Regions from separate parts of the Bacillus sp. FSL R5-0422 genome, predicted to be linked through region 2. Evidence: riboswitches for the same ligand, from Rfam matches in the RefSeq annotation. Region 2 holds a riboswitch; each other region holds the start of a gene.

Region 1 (3,114 bases), 310 kb from region 2:
CGTAATTCCTAGCGTCGGGTTTGACGGTGTTTCCATGTAAATGACCTTCGTATTCGATTGAATGCCTTTTTTGACTTCATTCAAATCCGTCATGTCCACAAAGGTATGCTCAATGCCGAATCTCGAAAGAACTTGGGTGATCATACGAAATGTACCACCATACACATCTCTTGTGACAAGGACGTGATCTCCTTTTGATAATAGAAGAAAAGCAGTGGAGATGGCTGCCATGCCAGATGCAAAAGCAAGCCCTCTCGTTCCTCCTTCTAGCGCCGCAATCGTATCCTCTAACGCTTGACGTGTAGGAGTCCCCGATCTTGAGTAGTCATATTGACCAAAATCATCAAAGCTGCTTTGATGAAAGGTGGACGCATGCTGAATCGGCACACTGACTGCACCTGTTGAACGGTCTGTTTTGAATGCGTTATGAACGAGTTGGGTTTCGAATGTCCAATCATGTGTGGTCATTTGGCATGTACCTCCTCTTTTACTTGTGATAGTGCCTGCTTTAGGTCTGCCTTCAGGTCATCTACGTGCTCAATACCAACGGAGAAACGGAGCAGTTTGTTACACACACCGTTTGCAATGCGAATTTCCTCAGGAATATCCATGTGCGTTTGCGTCGCAGGATACGTGATAAAACTTTCAATTCCGCCAAGACTTTCAGCAAAACAAATCGTTTTCAGCTGCTTTAAAAATGGATTGACCCAGTCTTCTTCGGCTACACGGAATGACAGCATTCCTCCCTTGCCTGGGTAAAGGACATCTTGAATTTCTGGCTGTTTCTTTAAAAACTCGGCTAGCTCCTGCGCATTTGCCTCGTGCTGGCGCATTCTAAGAGCCAGTGTTTTCATCCCTCTCATTAATAGCCATGAGTCAAATGGTGATAGAACCGCTCCAATCGCGTTTTGATGCTGGAACATGTCTTCAGACAACTGCTCTCCTTTTGTGACGACAAGCCCTGCAAGAACGTCATTATGTCCGCCTAAATATTTGGTTGCGCTATGAATCACAATGTCCGCTCCAAGCGTAATCGGCTTTTGCAAAACAGGTGTGTAAAAGGTGTTATCGACAATGACCAAAGCGCCATGTTCTTTTGCAATCTTCGCTATTTTTTGAATATCCGCTTCTTGCATAAGTGGATTTGTCGGCGTCTCAATAAAGACTGCTTTTGTGTTTGTTGTGATTTTAGAGCGTAAACAGTCTTCATCTGAAAAATCATCGTAAAGAAAACGTAAGCCGTACTTTTTCCATTCGTTTTCAAACAAACGGTATGTACCGCCATATAGGTCTGATGAGACGATGAGTTCATCACCACTTTCAAATAGCGCCATGATCGTTTGGATCGCAGCCATTCCCGAACTGAAGGCAAATCCGGCCGTCCCTTCTTCGAGTGAAGCAATCGCATCCTCTACAAGCTGCCTTGTTGGGTTTTTCGTTCGAATGTAATCAAATCCGGTTGATTCCCCTATGCCTCTATGTCTGTATGCTGTTGAAAGATAAACGGGGGGACTGACCGTACCAGTCGCCTCTTCGCTACGGTTTCCAATTTGCGCTAATGTCGTTTCCACATGTTCTGTCATTTGACACCATCCTAAGTAAAAATCTGATTTCAAAACAGAAAACCCCTTCTTCATAAGAAGAAGGGGTTTTAATCGCTTCCTCTTATCTTCCAAGCAAAAAAGCTGCTTGCTGGATTTAGCACCTTGGTACATCACATGAAGTGATGCATACCGGTTGCTGAGGTTTCAAAGGGCCAGTCCCTCCACCTCTCACGATAAGAATGTGTTGTCTGTCTGTTCTAATTCTTAATACTGTAACGCATTAAATCTCATTTTTCAAGAGGAATCTGAACAATTAATTGAAATTTTCTGTATTTTATAACAGATTCGGTGTTAACTGAATTGAATGCATGTTAGCATATAGGAACAACGCTATTTTTCATGTTACAATGAATGGAAACGTTTCACTTTGTGATGAAATCGGTTAGCTGGAGGAATGGATTATGGTGAAGAAAACAGGCATTATTCAAGAAGAAACCTTACATTCAAAAGAACTTGGGGCGGATATGACCCTTTTGATCTATTTGCCAGTCAATTACTCCCCCCTTTATACATATCATGTCATCATTGCCCAAGATGGTCATGATTATTTCCGTTTAGGCAAAATAGGCAGACAGGCAGAAGAATTGATGCAAAACAAAGAAATGGAACGCTCTATTATCATTGGTGTCCCTTATGAAAATGTCACCGAAAGAAGGAATACGTATCATCCAGATGGCACAAAATTTGAGGCGTATAAACGCTTTTTAGCAAATGAACTTGTCCCTTATATTGATATGCACTATCCAACCTATCAAATTGGCTCAGGACGCACGTTTATTGGTGATTCTCTGGGTGCTACGATTTCTCTTATGACAGCGATTGATTATCCTTCTTTATTTGGCGGGCTCATTTTGCAGTCACCTTACGTTGATGATTCAGTCTTAGAAGCTGTTAAACAGTCGACAGCCCTTTCTCATTATGCGATTATCCATCAAATTGGACTGGAAGAAACGGCTGTGAAAACGACAGATGGTCAAGTGCTCGATTTTATTCAGCCGAACGACGATTTAAAGGCACTTCTTGAACAGTCAGGTGCAGATTATTTATTTGAGACATTCGAAGGGGATCATAAATGGACGTTTTGGCAACCGCTCATTGCGTCTTCGTTAAAAAGAATGCTCCCATATTCGTTAATCAACTGAATTTTGTTATAATAAACAATAATAAATACTTTCTTAATCAGGAGGGAACAAGATGAAATACGGAGTTGTTTTATTTCCATCAAAAAAATTGCAAGATATTGCGAACTCTTACCGGAAGCGTTATGATCCGAACTATGCACTCATACCGCCTCATTTAACACTTAGAACACCTTTTGAATTAACGGATCTAGAAGCGGCTGATGTCGTCTCAACGCTAAGAGAGTATGCAAAAAATGCTTCTCCTATTACATTACGTATTAAAAAATTCAGTTCATTCGCTCCTGTAAACAACGTTATTTATATGAAAGTAGAACCGAACGAAGAAATCATGGCGCTCAATGAAAGGTTGTATGCAGATCCACTTGAAG
Region 2 (3,114 bases):
ATACGCCACCATGTGGTGTTAAACTCATTTGTATCTTCCTCTCAATGTTCATATTTAGTAGATGTTAATAGTCGGATTTAACATTAAATCCCGCCGCCCTGTTCATGAATCGAGCTGCTCTCATTTTTGACTGCCTTCATCAGACTTAGCGCACCAAGTGAGGCAAGCAGTACACTCATCATGATAAAGATAGAGTAATAGTCACCTTTTAAGAAAAGGCTCACTAGCAAATACGATAGACTAAGTGATAAAAAGGGTGATACTACCCACACTTTCAGCATTTTTTTCACCACATGTTTATGAAAAATATTAGGTCCACCTTTTGCCATGCCAAGTCCGATGATAGACGAGGAGGTGATTTGGGTAAGTGGAACAGGTAGCCCAAAAATAGAGCTGATTATGACAAGTCCAGCACCGGTACCTGAAAGCAATATCCCTTCGCCCGTTTGATAGCGGGTGATTTTCTTTCCATTTGTTTCTAGTACCCTTCTTCCTAATAAAAGAGCACCAAGTGCAACGAAAAGCCCACCGTAAAGCGTTCCTTGCCCAACAGATAAAATGCCTGAAGCAACAAGGGGACCTACAGCATTGGCGACATTGTTCATCCCAGCAGAAAATGCTTCTAGAAATCCACTAATGATCAAAATAATCGATAAAATCAAAGTGCCTTTTTTTGAAAAGGTTCGTTTCGGGAACATTCTGATGATTTTGACTACAATGAATGTAAAAAGAAAAGCAACAATAGGAATGATGACCCAAAAGGACACGATGACTAAAATGGATTTCACATACAATACTTTATACGCTACCGCAACTCCAACGACAGCACCTACTGTCACCTCACTCGTTGATAAAGGGATCGCCATCAAATTCGCTATAAAGAGTGATAATGCAGCAGAACCAATAATAATACAAACAATTTCAAGTGTAATGACGGATTCAGGCATAATGCCAGAACTGATGGTTTTGACGACCTCACCGCCGCCAATGACTGAACCTGCTAAAATCCCAACCGCACATACACTGAGTGCATAGATCGGCTTTCGAATCGCGCCTGATCCGTATGCGATGCCCATTGAAGCAGCTGCACCACTCGCGCCAATGTTTAGCGCGAAAAATAAACTAAATAAAATTGCGGCAATTTCCATACACTATGCTCCCTTACTCATGTAATCCGCACTCAGTCTTAGCTGTGCCTGACCATCTGCCAGACCGCAGATCCTCGGCAGTAAATGCTGGCTGTGTACACGGCGCACAGCCGATACTTGGATATCCCTGATCATGCAGCGGATTATAAGTAAGTTCTTCTCTAGATGCATATCTCCATATGTCCTTCCACGTCCAGTGGATAAGCGGACATACTTTCACTGATTTGAATTTTTCATCCTTATTTAAAAAATTCGTCCCTGCTCGCTTAGGTGACTGCTCTCTTCTTAAGCCAGAAAGCCATGCAGGATAGCCCGATAACGCTTCTTGCAAAGGAATGACCTTCCGCATATGGCAGCAGCTTTGAGGATCCGTTTTCCATAGTTGATCACCATGTTGATCGTTTTGCTCCTCGACCGTCAGCTCAGGGGTTTTCAGCACAATATCTAAACCCGGGTATCTTTCCTTTACCGCATCAATTGTGTCGTACGTTTCCTTAAAATGCAGACCTGTATCTAAAAAGACAATTCTTGCATCCTTTTTTACTTTCGCAATCAAATCAATAAGGACGATGCCTTCAATACCAAAGCTACATGCATAAACGAGCTGATCACCATAATGACCGTATGCCCATTTCAGCACAGATAAGGCCCCTTTATACAAATCATCTTCTTGAAATGTAATGGACGGCTCTTGCCAATTTTCATAAGTTAACATTGTTTCTCCCCTTCCGGAGTATCACTACTCTTCGCACTACGTCAACTGAATTTTTCTGTTTTCTTCCACTTGAATCACTTGACCGTCCTGAACAATCAGTGCAACTAAACTGAATTCATATCCCCAATCAGTTTCTGCATAGGCTTCAATTAAGTATTCATCCTGCTTTTGCTCTCACTTCCCCCTCACCATTAAAATAAAAAAACTTCCTTTCAGTCCGAAAGAAAGATGAGGAAGCTCACGATTTCCTTATCTTTCAAAATAGAATCATTTTGCAGGAAGTAGCACCTTGCATATCGCAGGTTGCCGGGCTTCATCGGGCCAGTCCCTCCACCTCTCTGGATAAGTGTTTTAATTTGTCTTAAATATTAACACAATTCAAACAAAAGTCAACCCGACTTTATTGATAGGATTAGTTTTTATTTAAATTTGAGTCTATTTTACTATTTTTAACCAAATAAAAAAGCTGTGCGATTGTGCACAGCTTTTTAGACGGTTTCTTCCATCCAAGATTCAGAGGAAGGATCTTGTCTCCAGCATTTCAATTTATTCATAGCAGAAGGCTCGATTGCTTTCAGTTCAAGAGCCACGTCTGTCAGTGTGTCATAGTCTGTTAGAGTAACATATGGAATGTTTTTCTCTTGGAATGCTGCCGTAGCTTTTGGCAAACCGTATGTGAAGATCGCGGCAACGCCTAGTACGTCACAGCCCGCTTCTTGAAGAGCAGCGACCACTTCAAGTACACTGCCTCCTGTTGAAATTAGATCTTCTACGACGACTACCTTTTGGCCTTTTGATACGGCACCTTCAATTTGATTCCCTTTTCCATGTGCTTTTGGCTTACTTCTGACATAACACATCGGAGCATTCAGACGGTCTGCCGCTAATGCCGCATGCGGGATGCCTGCTGTTGCAGTACCAGCAATCACCTCTGCTCCCTCAAAATGAGTGAGAATCAACTCTTTCAGACCTTCGGCAATGTCGTGTCTGACTTCTGGATAGGACAAGGTAAGACGATTGTCACAATAGATCGGTGATTTGATACCGCTTGCCCATGTAAACGGTTCGTCTGGCTTCAATGAGACCGCTTTGATTTGTAATAGGTGTTTAGCGATTTTCGTTTTCATCTGGCAGTCACTCCCACTCTTTCAAAATTTGATGATAGGCTTCCAATGGTTTATCAGCTTTTGTGATTGACCTTCCGACAACAATTTGTGAAACTCCTTGCTTTTTTGCATAAGCAGGGGTCGC
Region 3 (3,114 bases), 1.7 Mb from region 2:
ACCATCTGTTTTTCCGCAAGGGACAGATCACTCACAAGGCGTTTTGTGGAAATGTCGATGTCCAATTCTTTTAATCGGTGAGCTGCCTTACGGTGTAGCTCTTTCCAGCCGACAAATGTTTTTTTCTCAAGCTGATGCATCATCATATTCTCTCCAACACTTAAATAAGGAACGAGAGCTGTATCCACTTCTTGATGAACCGTCTGCACACCATATGAGGCTGCATCCTTTGGGGTTTGAATTGATGCCGCCTGACCATTGATTTGAATGCTTCCTTCATAATGGGAATGAGCGCCAGAAAGAACTTTCATTAACGTGGACTTCCCAGCACCATTCGCTCCAATCAGTGCATGAACTGTCCCTTTTTCTAATGTGAAATTCACTTGATCTAACGCTTTTACTCCTGGGAATTCAATCGAAATATGCTTCATACAAACTAACGGCGCTGTCATAGGTGTCCTCCTTCTCATGATCATCATCTGAAAAACGAAACACCCTCTATAGAAGAGAGTGCACGACGTTTATTTTGTATAATGCTTCTTCAAGGTCTTCATCCAATCTTCTTCAAAGGCAGTTGATGAGCCGAATCCCTTCACTTCGTCTGCAAGATTGACCATATTGATGGCTTTTCCTGATTGTTGAAGCTGTTTTTGTGAGATGAGAGAGGCCTCAAGGTCATAGGAAGACGGGGTTTTCTCGCCCGCTATTTTCTTCGCAAGAATTCTCACGTCAACTGCGCCAATGAGCTTCGGATCAACTGCTGCTGTGTACTTCCACGGACTGTCTTTTGCTGTCATTTCTTGAAGATCAGCATTTGACACATCAATCCCATAAATCTTCACTTCTGTTCTTCCTGCTTCCTTTAGCGCTCTTGCTGCGCCAATGGCAAAGGCATCCCACGTGGCAAAAATAGCATCGAGTTTACCCTTTGGATATTTATTCAGCATCGCTGCCACAGCATTTTGTGTTTGAACAGACGTATCAGAGGAGGCAATACCAAAGCGGTCAAGTTCCTTGATTCCTGAATGTTGTTTGAGCGTTTCTTGATAAACCTTGTTCCGTCTCACCATTGGCGGGAATCCATCTACCCAGAGGTACGCAATATTGGCTTTTCCTTTAAAATCAGACACGAGTGCATCTAGTGATTTTTTCGCTAATTGTTCGTCATCTTGAGACGTCACTGTAACCCCTTTGATGCCTTTCAGTTTAGGATTTGAATCGAACGCTACGACCGGAATGCCCTTTGCCGTAATCTTTTTCACGTCAGCGACGGTCGCCTCGTCGTCCCCATGAGAGATGATAAAGCCATCATAATTTTCTTCCAGCGCCTGAGAGATGGCGTCATGGAACTTCGCTGTATCTCCATTTGCGGTGTAGACATCAACCGTAAAGCCAAGCGCTTCACCTTCTGCCTTTGTCCCAGCTAAAAACTGTGCTGTATGATCATCTCCGCCGATTTTACGGATGACTTTAATTTTTGCTCCCTGTCCCTTTGCGAATCGCTTCGGTACATTGTCAAAAGAGACTTTTTCATTCGCATTTGCCTTTGAGCCCGCACTCGATCCAGTGCCGCAGCCTGTTAATAGGACAGTCAATACCGTTAATAATATAAGACTAGATGTAAAATACTTACGCTTCATTGCTGTTCCTCCTCAAGTTGTTTTTATTTTTCACATCGGAAAACTAGGTAAAAATGTAGGAAAACGCCAGTAAACTGTTCTTCCTTTTGAAAAAGAGACGACAAAAAGCCTCTCTTAGAAAGAGAGGCTTGAACACCGTTGCATGAAACATGTATCGGGAATTCTTCCTCTCTTATCTGTCAAAGCTGTCACAGCTTTGCAGGAATTAGCACCAATTTCTATAGTAGAAACGGTTGCCGGGCGTCATAGGGCCAGTCCCTCTGCCTCTCTTGATAAGAGATCCGTTATGAAATTTTGTTTTCGTTGAAATGTCTTCTTTACTTTAATGTGATGTCACATCAATGTCAATGATTTTTTTGAAAATTTAAAACAATGCGTTTGCGTTCACACATGCTTAATTTCCGATGATTTTCTTAGCAGGTGATGACTTCTTCAGGCGAAAATCATATTTTTTCTCATTCACAAATTGCGGATTGAGATGTGCTGATCCTTTATCTTGACCGCTTTTAGAGAGATATGTTTTGTAGCCTTCCATCCATTTCCCGCGCCATACCCACTGTGAAGCCTTCGCACCTTTGCGGTCATCATAAACGTTCTTCTGGAAGGTATTCTTTTGATTCACTCCATAAAGATTCACGACTAAGTAATGCGAGGCACTCGCTGTCATGATATTGCTCGTGATTCGATTGTTCACGGCTTGATATTGCATCAACAATTGACCGCCTTCTAAGCCGGCTGTGTCATTTTTGTATAAAATATTATGTGAGATCGTCGTATTTGTTGTTCCGCCTCGCTTTTTATCATAACCGCCAATTGAAATGCCTGTATAACGGTTCAAATACACTTGGTTGTGTTCAATGCGAATACGATCTGCCATTTTTCCTTTATGTTCACTTGTGACTTCAATCCCAAGATCGTTGTGATGTGTAATGTTATGATCAATCACAATATCCTTCCCACCATCCACATAAATGCCACCAGCGGAGATGTCTTTGCCATAGGCTGGATTCCCTACACTCGTGATCTCGTACACTTTGTTTCTTGATACAACACCATTTCTGACTTGATCGTACTTTTTAGAAGGTGCTACGTTCTCAAAACCAATTAAATCAATACCTATATTATCCGTGTGGCGAACCGTGTTATGTGTCACACGAAACTTAGTGACGTTCCCATTGAGCACAAGCGCTTCACTGAAGCCAAGCTTTAATTTTTCAACAGTGTTTCCTTTGATTTCAATATCTTCAATGGCCGCTGGAGCTTTTGTTCCATAGACCGCAATACCGTGCGCATTCCCATTTTTGTGTGTCGTCTGAATGTCATACACTCGGTTGTTGAGAAGTTTGACGCCTTTCCCGCTTCCTTTGATGAAAATACCGACTGGGGTCAGGTCTTCTTTATTCGTCTTGAGATGTCCCACCGTCAGACCTTTGAGGGTAATGTAACTTTTTTGATCGATCGTGACAAGACCGCC
Region 4 (3,114 bases), 1.6 Mb from region 2:
AAGTTAAACGCTTTCATATCTTTGATTATTGTTTCTTTAATTGTCGCTGTCTTAGAAGGAATGTCACCACTTGAAGCGATTGCTTCCGTCGAAAAAGGACTCGGCAGTACGCTCGGGCATCTCGCACTCGTTCTCGGTTTTGGTGCGATGCTTGGTAAATTGATGGCTGATTCTGGCGGAGCTCAGCGTATTGCGATGACACTCATTGATCGATTCGGTATTGGAAAGATTCAATGGGCAACGATGCTGACTGGGTTTGTGATCGGAATTGCTCTATTTTATGAAACCGGATTCATTATCTTAATTCCACTAGTCTTTACGATCGCTCAAGCTGCAAGACTTCCTGTGCTTTATGTGGGTATGCCGCTCGTCGCTGCACTCATCACCACACATGGCTTCCTCCCTCCTCACCCAGGGCCGACTGCCATTGCAAATGTCTTTCAAGCAAACATGGGACAAACCTTATTAGTTGGGATTATTTTAGCGATTCCTGCTGTTTTAGTAGGCGGACTTCTCTTTACAAAATTATTTAAAAAAGATCAGTTACACGCACATATTCCAATGAACTTATTTAATCCAAAGGAATTTACAGAAGAAGAGATGCCAAGCTTCGGCATCAGCATTTTCACCGCTATTTTGCCTGTATTGCTCATGACTTTCAGAGCAGTTTTAGAAATTTTCTTTCCGTCTTCCTCATTACTGCCAACCGCTGAGTTTTTAGGCGAGCCTGCGATTGCACTGTTAATCTCCGTTCTTCTTGCTATCTACACGTTTGGACTTGGCAGAGGAAAGAGCATGCAGGATGTGATGAAATCAATCACAGATTCTATCGGTTCTATTGCGATGATTTTATTAATTATTGCAGGTGGTGGCGCTTTTAAACAGGTGCTCATTGATAGCGGTGTTGATCAATACATTGCAGGAATCATGCAAGGAAGCACACTTTCGCCACTGCTTCTCACCTGGTTGATTGCTGCGGTCCTTCGTGTATCTTTAGGGTCAGCCACTGTCGCCGGACTCACAGCGGCTGGCATTTCTGCTCCTTTGATTGGACTCACAGGTGTGAGCCCAGAGTTAATGGTGATCGCAACAGGTGCCGGCAGCATTACGTTCTCTCACGTGAATGATGCGGGTTTCTGGATTTATAAAGAATACTTTAACCTGTCCATGGCCCAAACCTTTAAAACGTGGACATTGATGGTGACCGTTCTTTCACTTGTCGGACTAGCGGGGGTTCTCGTCGCTGATTTGTTCATATAGAAAATTAACTGTAAAAACCATTGACTTTCTCTCGTAAAAGTTGAATAATTATGTTTATTAAGAAAATTGAATCAAAGGTAACCTTATTAAGAGTGGTGGAGGGACTGGCCCTGTGAAACCCGGCAACCGCTGTTCCTCGGAACAGAATGGTGCTAATTCCTTAAGCAAGCAGATGCTTGTTTGAAGATAAGGCAGAGTTCTCTCAGTATATGATGCTCTTCCTTATCCAAGGAAGAGCTTTTTTATTTGATTTTTAACCTGTAGAAAGAAGGGATTCAACATGACACAAGTACAAACCATTGGAAAGAAAACAACGAAACCGCCATTCCGCGCAGATCAAGTAGGCAGCTTACTTCGTTCAGAACGTATCAAGGAAGCACGCAAGCAAAAAGCAGACGGTACACTGACAGCAGAGCAACTCCGACAAATTGAAAATGAAGAAATCACTCGTATTGTGGAGAAACAAAAGGAAATTGGATTAGAGGTTGTCACAGATGGAGAGTTCAGACGTGCTTGGTGGCATTTTGACTTTCTTGAGGGACTCGATGGAGTTGAAGGATTTGAAGCAGATCAAGGTATTCAATTCCACAATACGACGACAAAGGCGCGAGGAATCAAAGTAACGGGCAAGATCGATTTTACAGATCATCCAATGCTGGAAGATTATCGATTCCTTCACAGCATCGCTGGTGATCATACCGCTAAAATGACGATTCCAAGTCCGAATATGCTCTTTTTCCGTGGAAAGCTTGAAGAAGGAGTATACGACAGCCTAGAGGCATTCCACCATGATGTGGCACAGGCATATAAAAAAGCCATCCGTGCCTTTTATGATGCAGGCTGTCGCTATCTACAGCTGGATGATACAGCATGGGCCGTGTTCTTTTCTGAAAAAGGGCATGAACAAATCAAAGCCTTTGGCCGAGAAGAAGATGAACTGCGTGAGTCATTTGCGAAAACAATCAATGAAGCAGTTGCCGATCGTCCAGAGGACTTGGTGATCACTATGCACATTTGCCGTGGGAACTTTAAATCGACATGGGCAGCTGAAGGCGGTTATGAAGCAGCGGCAGAGACGATTTTTGCCGGCTTAGATGTAGATGGTCTCTTTTTAGAATTCGACGACGATCGTTCTGGCGGTTTTGAACCCCTTCGCTATGTGAAGAACCCAAACCTCCAAATCGTACTAGGCCTTGTCACTTCAAAATACGGTGAGCTTGAGCCGGCTGAACAGATTCAAAAAAGAATCGAGGAAGCAGCTCAATACGTCGACATTAACCAGATTTGCTTGAGTCCACAGTGCGGTTTCGCCTCAACGGAGGAAGGCAATCTGTTAACAGAAGAGCAACAATGGGAAAAGCTTCGTCATGTGATTGAGATTGCGGATCAAGTGTGGACTTCATAGTCCAAATGACGAAAAAAAGACAAACCGCAGTATGAACGGTTTGTCTTTTTTCTTTTATGCATCTAAATGATCGCCATTTGTCGCAATCACCTGTTTATACCAATCGAAACTTTTCTTTTTCTTTCTATCTAATGTACCTTTTCCTTCGTTATCACGGTCGACATAAATGAAGCCGTAGCGCTTTTTCATTTCAGCTGTTGATGCGCTAACAAGGTCAATTGGGCCCCAGCTTGTATAACCCATCAAGTCTACTCCGTCTGCAATGGCTTCTCTCGCCTCTAGCAAATGGCTTCTGAGGTAATCAATTCGGTAATCGTCTTGAATGGATCCGTCTTCTTCTACTTGATCGACAGCTCCCAGTCCATTTTCTACGATAAATAATGGTTTTTGGTAGCGGTCATATAGTTGGTTTAGTGTTGTACGAAGTCCTTTTGGATCAATTTGCCATC

Evidence for each region. A riboswitch is a leader RNA that binds a small molecule or an ion and turns the genes downstream of it on or off. The one in region 2 is predicted to bind S-adenosylmethionine.
Region 1: another riboswitch for S-adenosylmethionine. It lies ahead of MKX52_RS05710 (methionine biosynthesis PLP-dependent protein); the one in region 2 lies ahead of MKX52_RS07350 (DUF2292 domain-containing protein).
Region 3: another riboswitch for S-adenosylmethionine. It lies ahead of MKX52_RS17480 (sugar ABC transporter substrate-binding protein); the one in region 2 lies ahead of MKX52_RS07350 (DUF2292 domain-containing protein).
Region 4: another riboswitch for S-adenosylmethionine. It lies ahead of MKX52_RS17795 (5-methyltetrahydropteroyltriglutamate--homocysteine S-methyltransferase); the one in region 2 lies ahead of MKX52_RS07350 (DUF2292 domain-containing protein).

What each region holds. Positions count from the first base shown of each region.
Region 1 covers NZ_CP152014.1:1,148,006-1,151,119, reverse strand. The annotation lists gene metC (cystathionine beta-lyase) at 1-468, opposite strand, end outside; gene MKX52_RS05710 (methionine biosynthesis PLP-dependent protein) at 465-1,583, opposite strand; SAM riboswitch class I at 1,663-1,784, opposite strand; gene MKX52_RS05705 (esterase family protein) at 2,006-2,746, shown strand; gene MKX52_RS05700 (YjcG family protein) at 2,799-3,114, shown strand, end outside.
Region 2 covers NZ_CP152014.1:1,460,865-1,463,978, reverse strand. The annotation lists gene sat (sulfate adenylyltransferase) at 1-28, opposite strand, end outside; gene MKX52_RS07360 (inorganic phosphate transporter) at 84-1,148, opposite strand; gene MKX52_RS07355 (phosphoadenylyl-sulfate reductase) at 1,162-1,863, opposite strand; gene MKX52_RS07350 (DUF2292 domain-containing protein) at 1,900-2,013, opposite strand; SAM riboswitch class I at 2,110-2,212, opposite strand; gene pyrE (orotate phosphoribosyltransferase) at 2,352-2,990, opposite strand; gene pyrF (orotidine-5'-phosphate decarboxylase) at 2,998-3,114, opposite strand, start outside.
Region 3 covers NZ_CP152014.1:3,403,728-3,406,841, forward strand. The annotation lists gene MKX52_RS17475 (sugar ABC transporter ATP-binding protein) at 1-452, opposite strand, end outside; gene MKX52_RS17480 (sugar ABC transporter substrate-binding protein) at 522-1,640, opposite strand; SAM riboswitch class I at 1,810-1,919, opposite strand; gene MKX52_RS17485 (right-handed parallel beta-helix repeat-containing protein) at 2,035-3,114, opposite strand, start outside.
Region 4 covers NZ_CP152014.1:3,465,916-3,469,029, forward strand. The annotation lists gene MKX52_RS17790 (gluconate:H+ symporter) at 1-1,260, shown strand, start outside; SAM riboswitch class I at 1,341-1,453, shown strand; gene MKX52_RS17795 (5-methyltetrahydropteroyltriglutamate--homocysteine S-methyltransferase) at 1,541-2,665, shown strand; gene MKX52_RS17800 (glycoside hydrolase family 1 protein) at 2,720-3,114, opposite strand, start outside.